DNA from 2 places in the Hirschia litorea genome. Region 2 is predicted to be linked to the other one. Evidence: predicted binding sites of a transcription regulator. Region 2 holds the regulator's gene; the other holds the start of a gene.
The links. The regulator HrcA, encoded in region 2, represses chaperone genes, less so after heat shock. The targets are predictions, from matches to a motif close to GTTAGCANTCNNCNNNGNNGANTGCTAAC.
Positions count from the first base shown of each region.

Region 1: the regulator HrcA is predicted to act here: its motif matches at 2,659-2,687, upstream of groES (co-chaperone GroES).

Region 1 is NZ_JBHTBR010000002.1:1,241,072-1,246,052, forward strand. Features, by position in the region: gene ACFQS8_RS05845 (hypothetical protein) at 1-226, opposite strand, end outside; gene ACFQS8_RS05850 (TetR/AcrR family transcriptional regulator) at 352-897, opposite strand; gene ACFQS8_RS05855 (cupin domain-containing protein) at 1,013-1,672, shown strand; gene ACFQS8_RS05860 (VOC family protein) at 1,706-2,068, shown strand; gene ACFQS8_RS05865 (hypothetical protein) at 2,301-2,558, shown strand; gene groES (co-chaperone GroES) at 2,753-3,040, shown strand; gene groL (chaperonin GroEL) at 3,126-4,784, shown strand.
Region 2 is NZ_JBHTBR010000005.1:745,251-750,231, forward strand. Features, by position in the region: gene ACFQS8_RS12155 (adenosine kinase) at 1-812, shown strand, start outside; gene ACFQS8_RS12160 (winged helix-turn-helix transcriptional regulator) at 879-1,235, shown strand; gene grpE (nucleotide exchange factor GrpE) at 1,336-1,965, opposite strand; gene hrcA (heat-inducible transcriptional repressor HrcA) at 1,962-3,071, opposite strand; gene rph (ribonuclease PH) at 3,244-3,978, shown strand; gene ACFQS8_RS12180 (methyl-accepting chemotaxis protein) at 4,027-4,981, opposite strand, start outside.

The DNA.
Region 1 (4,981 bases), on a different contig from region 2:
GCATTTGCTCAAAAGAATGCACTTCCATCATTCGCACTATCGTCGCCACAAAACCATGCATATGACACATACCGCATGAATGTATGTGATGAGGCTGATCCAACTGATGTTTTAGACCCGATTTCAACTCGACAGATACCAGCTCCAAATGTTGCGCTCCGGTTTCCCCAGAATGGTCATGCCTCTCTATAAAAGCAGGCGTCGTAAACAGTGTTGTTATCAACATGAATAACACCATAAAACGCGACCGAAACATTGGATTTGTCATTTTCATATTAAATGACTTACTGCGAAAGCTTCGCAATTAAAAGTCAATTCTTCAGCACTAATTGTCACATCTTAAATGTCGTCTCAGGACTTTGGCACACTGCTATGAATAAACTCTACAGCCGCGTCAAAGATACTCTCATCGCCATTGACCTGACTTGTAATCATTGCGCCTTCCAGCAAAGAAAGGGTCATCTTCGCTTGTCTAAGCGGCGCACTTGCACCCAGCTGCGCATAGCGTGAAGAAAGCCATTCTATATTCGCCACAAAAAAGGTTTTCACCTCATCCGCAACACTTGTTGGAATACCTGCAGCTTCTGCCCCTAATACCGCACACAAACACACCAGATTTTGCTCTTTCAGGGCAGTGCGAAAATTATCCACGAAAGCGAATATATCTTCCTCTGCTGTCATCTGCTTGGCTGTGTTTTGTGCTAAAGCCGCTTGAAAGTTTTCAGCATACCGCCGCACCAACGCAACGCCCATATCTTCCTTCTTTGGGAAATGATAATGCAAGCTAGCACTTTTAATTCCCATCTCCGCGGCGATATCGCGATAACTCACCGCGTTATATCCCACTTGTCGCATACGACGTTCTGCAATGTCTAAAATTTGGGAAGCACTACTCATGACTCCGCTTATCAACTTTCCGTGTTCTTAGCAATTCGACACATTTTTTACTTGCTTGTTTTTTATTTATGCTATCTACCTACTACTAGATAGATTAATTTGGAAAGATATCAACATGCACCTCAACGCTGATTTTTCTAAGAGAGTTGTCTTGGACACAAACCAATTGCCGTGGGAAGAATCCCCGATGAAAGGTGTCTACCGGCGCAAGCTAGATAGAATTGGCGATGAAGTCGCCCGCGCAACAAGTCTCGTGAAATATGATCCAGATTCTTATTTTAGCTCCCACACCCATGATGGCGGTGAGGAATTCCTTGTGCTGGAAGGAACTTTTTCCGACGAACATGGCGACTATCCTGCCGGAACATATGTTCGAAACCCTATTGGCTCATCGCACACGCCTTTCACCAAAGACGGGTGTGTTATTTTCGTAAAGCTTCAACAATTTGAACCAAAAGACACGCACCAATTCACGCGCAACACAACGACAGAAACCTTCCTTCCCGGCACAGTTCCCGGACTGACGGTTCTGCCTTTACACAATTTTGAAGGCGAATCCTGTGCTTTAGTACGTTGGGCCCCAAATACAGTTTTCAATGCACACAAACATTGGGGCGGAGAAGAAATTCTCGTGCTGGAGGGCACGTTTTCGGATGAATTTGGTGACTACCCCAAAGGCAGTTGGATACGCAGCCCACATATGTCTCTTCACACTCCTTTCACAAAAGAAGGCTGTCTAATTTATGTAAAGACAGGCCACCTTCCATCCCTATAACCCCTCACCTTCACAACCTAAAAAGGACATCTCATGATCGGTTACACAACACTTGGCGTTAAAGATTTAGACGCTTCTAAGAAATTCTATAGCGCTCTCTTTGACGCTGAAGTTCTTATTGATGCAGGCCGCATTGCAATGATCGGAAAAAACATAGACCAACCTATGATCGCAGTTTGTACACCTTATAATGGTGAAGCACCTGCACCAGGTAATGGTGTAACGGTAGCCTTCCCGGGCGGCTCTAAGGAAGGTGCCAAAGCACTTTACGAGAAAGCAATCAAACTGGGTGCTACATGTGACGGTGCCCCCGGCCAACGCATTGATAACATGTTTTACGGTGCATATGTGAAAGACCTAGACGGCAACAAGCTTTGCTTCTTCGACTTTAGCTAACCCATTTCCCCAGCGCATTTCCAACATGTGCGCTGGGGATTAATCTCACTTGCTAGGCACAGCAGTTTCACGCCGACCAAACGTGGCAAACGACACTTAAAAACAAACACATCCATCCCATAGCGTGAATTCCACGCGAACAGTCCCTATATATAAATGTGTACATCTACCAAAAACAAACATTTGGCGACGCGATAAAAAACGGGCCAACACATTCAGGATGGATATATTCATGGCCAATCGCATTTCCAAAAGACTTGTGACCTTTCATCGTCCCTTCTCTCTTCCTAGCTTGGATCGCACATGGCCAGCTGGCGACTACACAATAGAGACAGAAGAAGAGCAGCAAGATAAGACATCTGACAAAGCTTACCTTCATATAGCTACGATTATGGTCGTACGTCCTGCCGCCGGCCTACGCGGCACCACCCAATTTATTGAGATTGACCCGACAGAATTAGAAGCAGCATTGGCTCTGGATGCAGCTTAAATATATACTCACCTCGTCAAATTTTTCTCACATTATACCCCAAAAATATATTCACTCTCCTGTTGACGTTGGGCGCGGGTGATCTTAGATGCCATACATCGTTAGCAGCCACGCTAGGTGAGTGCTAAAACTCACATATCTAAACTGCCTAACGAAACCAGATTTTTGCAACCTTAATTGAAAGAGGTCTCATTATGGCATTTCGTCCACTTCATGACCGCGTTTTAGTTCGTCGTGTAGAAGAAGTCGCTAAGACTAAAGGCGGGATCATCATCCCAGATACTGCTAAAGAGAAGCCACAAGAAGGTGAAATCGTAGCAGTTGGTAACGGTGTTATTGGTGATGACGGCAACCGCGTTGCACTAGAAGTTAAAACTGGCGACCGCGTTCTTTTCGCAAAATGGGGCGGTACAGAAGTAACTGTCGATGGCGAAGAGCTCATCATCATGAAGGAATCTGACATCATGGGTATCGTTGAGTAAGACGCGCAGCTCTTTGTTTCTAAAGAGCGCCCTACTCAATTTCTCTTTTCAGATTTTCAATTTTTCAAATTAAAGGAATACGAACATGGCTGCTAAGCTAGTACACTTCGGTTCAGAAGCTCGCAACGAAATGCTCGAAGGTGTCGACATTCTTGCAAACGCTGTAAAAGTAACACTTGGCCCTAAAGGCCGTAACGTTGTTATCGACAAATCTTTTGGCGCACCGCGTACAACAAAAGATGGTGTGACAGTTGCTAAAGAAATCGAACTAGAAAACAAGTTCCAAAACATGGGCGCACAAATGGTGCGTGAAGTTGCTTCTAAAGCAAACGATGTTGCTGGTGACGGAACAACAACTGCAACAGTTCTTGCGCAAGCTATCGTTCGCGAAGGCATGAAGCGCGTTGCTGCTGGCATGAACCCAATGGATCTTAAGCGCGGTATCGATAAAGCTGTTGCTGAGGTTGTTACAACTTTGGAATCAAACTCCAAAAAAGTAAAAACTAACGAAGAAATCGCGCAAGTTGGTGCGATCTCTGCGAATGGTGAGCGCGAAATCGGCGACATGATCGCTAAAGCGATGGAAAAAGTCGGTAATGAAGGCGTTATCACTGTTGAAGAAGCTAAGTCTTTGGAAACAGAACTTGATGTCGTTGAAGGTATGCAGTTTGACCGTGGTTACCTATCACCATACTTCATCACTGATGCTGAAAAAATGACTGTGGCTCTTGATGACCCATACATTCTTCTTCACGAGTCAAAACTAACATCACTACAACCAATGCTTCCAATCCTTGAAGCTGTTGTTCAGTCTGGTAAGCCTCTTCTTATCATCGCTGAAGACATTGAAGGTGAAGCACTTGCAACTCTTGTTGTGAACAAACTTCGCGGTGGATTGAAAATCGCTGCTGTTAAAGCTCCTGGTTTCGGTGACCGTCGTAAAGCAATGCTTGAAGACATCTCTGTCCTAACTGGTGGTACAGTGATTTCTGAAGACCTTGGCATCAAACTTGAGAACGTATCTCTTGAAATGCTTGGTACAGCAAAACGCGTTTCTATCACTAAAGACGACACAGTTATCGTTGATGGTGCGGGCGCTAAAGCTGACATCGAAGGCCGCGTTTCACAAATCCGCGCGCAAATCGAAAACACAACATCAGAGTATGACAAAGAAAAACTTCAAGAGCGTCTTGCTAAACTTGCTGGCGGTGTTGCCGTTATCAAAGTTGGTGGTGCAACTGAAGTTGAAGTTAAAGAGCGTAAAGACCGCGTTGATGACGCTCTTAACGCAACTCGTGCTGCTGTTGAAGAAGGTATCGTCCCTGGTGGTGGTACAGCGCTTCTTCGTGCTTCTTCTGCCCTAAAAGTTAAAGGTGCTAATGAAGACGAGCAAGCTGGTATCGACATCGTTACACGCGCACTTCAAGCACCTCTACGCCAAATCGTTCAAAACGCTGGTGTTGAAGGTTCAGTTGTTGTGAACGCAATTCTTGCTGAAAAATCAATCTCTTACGGATTTGACGCTCAAAAAGAAGAATACTGTGACCTTGTGGCTGCTGGTATTATCGACCCAACTAAAGTTGTGCGTTCTTCTCTTCAAAACGCGGCATCTATCGCGTCCTTGATCATCACAACTGAAGCTGCAATCTGTGATGCACCTGTTAAAGATGCACCAGCTGGTGGCGGCATGCCTGACATGGGCGGCATGGGCGGAATGGGTGGCATGGGCGGAATGGGCTTCTAAGCTCAAACCCTCAAGCTTTCCAAAGCTTAGACAAAATATGCGGGCGGCTTTCTTCGGGAGGCCGCCCGTTTTTTATGCAGCTTCAAACGCAAAACACTAAATTCGCAAACCTAAAGAACCCACTGCCTCCAACTCAATCTCTTCGCCTAAATAGATTATACTGCGCGCCCATCCCCATCGACAGTAATGATTAGGTA
Region 2 (4,981 bases):
GTAATACTATCGCTTGTTTACTGAGTTTTGGTGCAAAAGCAGCCTTTATGGGTAAGGTTGCTAATGACGAAATCGGTGCTGCCTATGTGAATGACATGGAGCGTATTGGGGCTGTTTTCTCTGGGTCTCCTCTGGTTGATAGCGTTGCAACGGCACGCTGTATGATAGCAGTTACACCTGATGGTGAGCGTTCAATGAACACCTTCCTTGGTGCGTCAACAGAATTTGCAGCTGAAGATGTAGACCAAGACCTTATCGAGCAATCTGAATGGCTATATCTTGAGGGGTATCTCTTCGATAAACCGGCTGCAAAAACAGCATTCGTGCGCGCCGCTGAAATAGCAAAAGCTGCAGGGCGTAAAGTTGCTGTGACAATGTCTGACGTGTTTTGCGTCGAACGTCACAGAGACGCGTTTCGTCACCTTGTGAAAAATTATGTAGATCTCGTGTTTGCAAATGAAGAAGAATTGCTTGCGTTGTACGAGACAGATGATTTTGACGCTGCTGTTGATATGTTGAAAGCAGAGACAGAGTTTGCAGCAATCACGCGCTCTTCTAAAGGCTCTGTTGTTGTTGATTCAAAAACACGCATGAATGTTCCCACTAAACCACTTGATAAAGTTGTTGATGCAACTGGAGCAGGGGATGCGTATGCGGGTGGTTTCTTCTTTGGTTTGAGCCAAGGTGTAAACTTAGAAACATGTGCGCGTTTAGGTCATCTTGCAGCGAGTGAAGTGATTTCTCACTATGGTCCACGCCCAGAAGCAAACCTTAGAGAACTCGCTATCGCGGCGGACCTAATTCAGGCATAAATAAACTTCGGTCAGGCGCATTGATGTGTTTGAGATAACGCCAAATCAGATTTATAATGGTGCGATATGAAATGGGATCAATTATCAGATGACTGGTGTCCCGTCGCGCGGGCAACATCGATTGTAGGGGATCGGTGGACGCTTCTGATCGTACGCGATTGTTTTTTAGGTGTTAGCAAGTTTGACGATCTGCAAAAAAACCTTGGCATTACCCGTCACGTCTTGGCGCAGCGATTAAAAAAACTCGTCGCAGCAGGTGTTCTGGAGAAAAAAGAATATCAAACACGCCCTGTACGATATGATTACGTCTTAACTGAGCGCGGTAGACAGCTTGGCCCAGTGCTCGAAGCTTTGCGAGTTTGGGGTAGGGAATATCTCTCAATACGTCGCCAAGCGGGTATAGGTGATACGATTCCAGAATAATTTTGGTTTCACACAAACCGAGTTTATTTTGACTATAAAACAAAACGGCAGAACTTAGATGAGTAAGTTCTGCCGTTTTTCATTTTAGCATCTAAGCTTATTATGCATTTTCGCTTGTATCGGTTTTGGCTTGCGCACCACCACCGGAACTTACCGCTACCATTGCAGCGCGAAGTGTTCTGTCACCAATTTTCCAACCCGATTGGAATGTCTCGGCGACTGTACCACTTGGTTGATCTGAAGGGACTTGTGTAATTGCCTGATGGAAGTTTGGATCAAAGCTTGCGCCTGGAGCAGCATCTACAGCTACAACACCATTACGTGCAAAAGCTGTGTGCAATTCTTTTTGAGTCATTTCGATACCAGCAAGAAGACCTTTACCTTGCTCGGAAAGGTCTGCCTTCGCGTCGTCAGTAATTGTGCTCAATGCACGGGACATATTGTCAGAAACAGACAGAAGATCTGATGCAAATTTCTCAACAGCGTAAATGCGTGACTCAGCGACTTGTTTTTCAGTGCGCTTACGCAAGTTTTCCATATCTGCGAGGTTTCGAACGAGTTGATCTTTTAAGGCATTGCGTTCTGCTTCAAGTTCAGCAATCCGTGCGTCTTTTTCGTCAATCTCAGGTGCAGCTTCACTCGCCGCGGCATCAGCTTGTGCGTTCTCAGCTGCATCTTGCGTGTCGACTGCTTCTGGTTCGTTCTCTGGCGTTTGCGTATCTTCGCTCATCGCTTATCCTCTATTTCTTCGGCCGGTCCGCCATTCAATAATCTACCTACAACTTGCGCCGTATAATCCACCATAGGAATGACGCGTGCATAGTTTAGTCGAGTTGGACCAATAACACCCAACGCTCCTACTACTTTGCGATCAGAATTCATATAGGGTGCGACGATAACACTTGAACCCGAGAGGCTAAAAAGTTTATTTTCTGCACCTATAAACAGGCGAACACCTTCAGCATCACGTGCTTCGTCCAAAACTTTTATAAGACTTTCTGTTTTATCGAGGTATGAGAACAGATCCCTGACCTTATTAATATCTTCTGCTAACTGGTCGTCGCCAAGCAAATTTGCGCGCCCGCGAATAATAAGAGAGCGACCTCGGTCAGGGTCTTCGCCTGTCCAATGTGCAAGGCCGGCTTCGACAAGAGAGCTGGCTGTTTCATCTAATTGTGCTTTTTTATCGCGAATTTCCGTTAAAACGTCTTTCCGCACTTCAGCGAGCGTGCGTCCGCGCATGCGTGCATTTAAATAATTGCTCGCTTCCTGCAATGCGGAAACCGGCATTCCAACTGGGACATTAAGAAGACGGTTTTCAACGTCTTCATCCTCGCTCACAATAATAGCCAATGCTTGGCTGGGGCCGATGGATACGAATTCCACATGTTTAACGGCTGAAGCATTGCTTTTGGGGCTAGCGACAAGGCCGGCACCCCCCACCAAACCAGAGAGCATTTCCGATGCTTCACCTAGAAAATCTTCAGGGGGACGCCCTTGAGCAGCTGAAAGTCTTTGCTGGATACGTCGCTTGTCAGCGGGAGGAAGCTTCATGCGCTTAACTTCCATCAATCCGTCTACAAACAACCGTAGGCCTTGGTGTGTTGGCATTCGCCCAGCAGAGGAGTGCGGGCTGTCGAGTAAACCCAATTCAGCAAGGTCTGCCATTACGTTTCGAATTGAGGCGGGCGAGAGGCTGATGCCGCGTCTGGATATTGTGCGTGAACCTACCGGATCCCCTGTTTCCAGATATGCGTCCACGATCTCGCGGAATATCAACCGTGAGCGTTCATCCATCGCAGATAACGTGGTGTGGGAGGAGGGGTGATCTTTCATGTCTCTATAACAGTAAGAATGGTTCGATTAAGATGCAATGGGAATTCGTTGCATTGCCAAACCATAGAGGTTTCCTGTATCGCAATTACACACATTATACGTAAAACCTACCATATTTTCAAAACCTGATTTCTTGAATTATTGGTGTAGGCTCCTAACAGGATGAGAGACCATGACACAATTTGAACGCCCTTCTAAACGTAGCCCCGAAAATCTCAGAGAGGTAAGTTTGGAAGTAGGTCAATCGCGTTATGCGGAAGGCTCATGTCTCGTCAAGTTCGGTCATACACATGTGCTTTGTACTGCGTCATGGGAAAAAGATGTTCCGCGCTGGATGAAGGGGTCTGGTAAAGGTTGGGTTACAGCCGAATATGGTATGTTGCCTCGCGCAACACACACGCGCGGACGTCGTGAAGCGGCCTCAGGAAAACAGTCAGGTCGTACTCAAGAAATCCAACGCCTTATTGGGCGCGCTTTGCGCTCAGTGACTGATCTTGAAGCGCTTGGTGAAAACCAGATCACGATTGACTGTGATGTAATTCAAGCGGACGGCGGAACACGAACAGCGGCTATCACGGGTGGATATGTCGCGCTTGCTATCGCTTTAAACTACCTCAAAGAAGAAGGCGTTATTGAGACAAGTCCATTGATTGCACAAGCTGCCGCAATATCATGTGGTGTGTATCAAGACGTCCCTGTACTTGACCTAGATTATGCAGAAGACAGCAATGCGATGGTGGATGCTAACTTCATCATGTCTTCAGATGGACGGATTATCGAAGTGCAGGGGACAGGTGAAGAGCGCCCGTTTTCCCGCGATGAATTCCTCGCAATGAGTGATCTTGCTGATGCGGGGTGTAAACAATTGTTCGCGCTACAAAAAGCTGCGATTGAGAGCGTAAAGTAAAGCATAGAAAAGGGGAGCTTATTGGCTCCCCTTTGTTTTAGATTTCACCTAGTTCTTTTTGTTTGCTTTAAAAGCCGAAGCAAGCTTATCAGAGCTCATAATAGTCTTATTTGTTGCATCAATACGTTGTTCAGCTTGGCTGCTGCTTTGAGCGATTTTAACAATGTTCTGTGAGATTTCACGGGTTGCCGCACTTTGTTCGCCAAGGTTTTGCGCTATCTGCCGCGTGAGTTCTGCACCATCAAGAATTTCAGAAGCGGTCGCGCGTACTTTCTCTGTTGCTTCATCACATGCAACGCGTCCATCTTTCACTGCTGTGGAGGAGGCCTGCATAGCTTCAAGAATAGCTTCCACTTCCTCTTGAAGGGAATTGATACGGAGCGAGATATCTTTGGTAGCTTGAGCTGTTTGGTTTGAAAGCTCTTTTACCTCTGACGCCACAACAGCAAATCCACGACCTGCTTCACCAGCACGTGCCGCTTCGATAGTAGCGTTTAGCGCAAGGAGATTGGTTTGGTTTGCGATATCAGATATTGTTTGAACAATATCACCGATCTGTTCAGATGCGCGTGCAAGGCTATCAACGCGCTTAGATGCCGCCCGAACAGACGTATCTACACGTTCCATGTGCTCGGCGGTTAATTGTGTATTTTTTGCACCATCCGACGCAAGATTTGAACAATTATTTAGTGTGGAGGCTGCGTCATCAGATGTGCGTGTGACCGTGCTGATATTGACGTTCATTTCTTCAATTGCAGCTGACATAGACTGAGCAGCCGTGGCAACATTATTGATCTCTTGTTTGGTGATGCCCATGCTTGCGATAATATCTGCTGTATTCGCAGCGTATTTTTCGTTTTGTTCAGCAGCGCTGGCGGCTTTCTCTTGAACGAGTTGGCTAGCCTTTCTAAATGCGGCTGCAATTTCTGGAGGCCCAGTGAAACTAGAAACATCTTCTCCTCTGGCACATGCTCCGATGAGGGGAACGAGTTCAGAAAGCCAT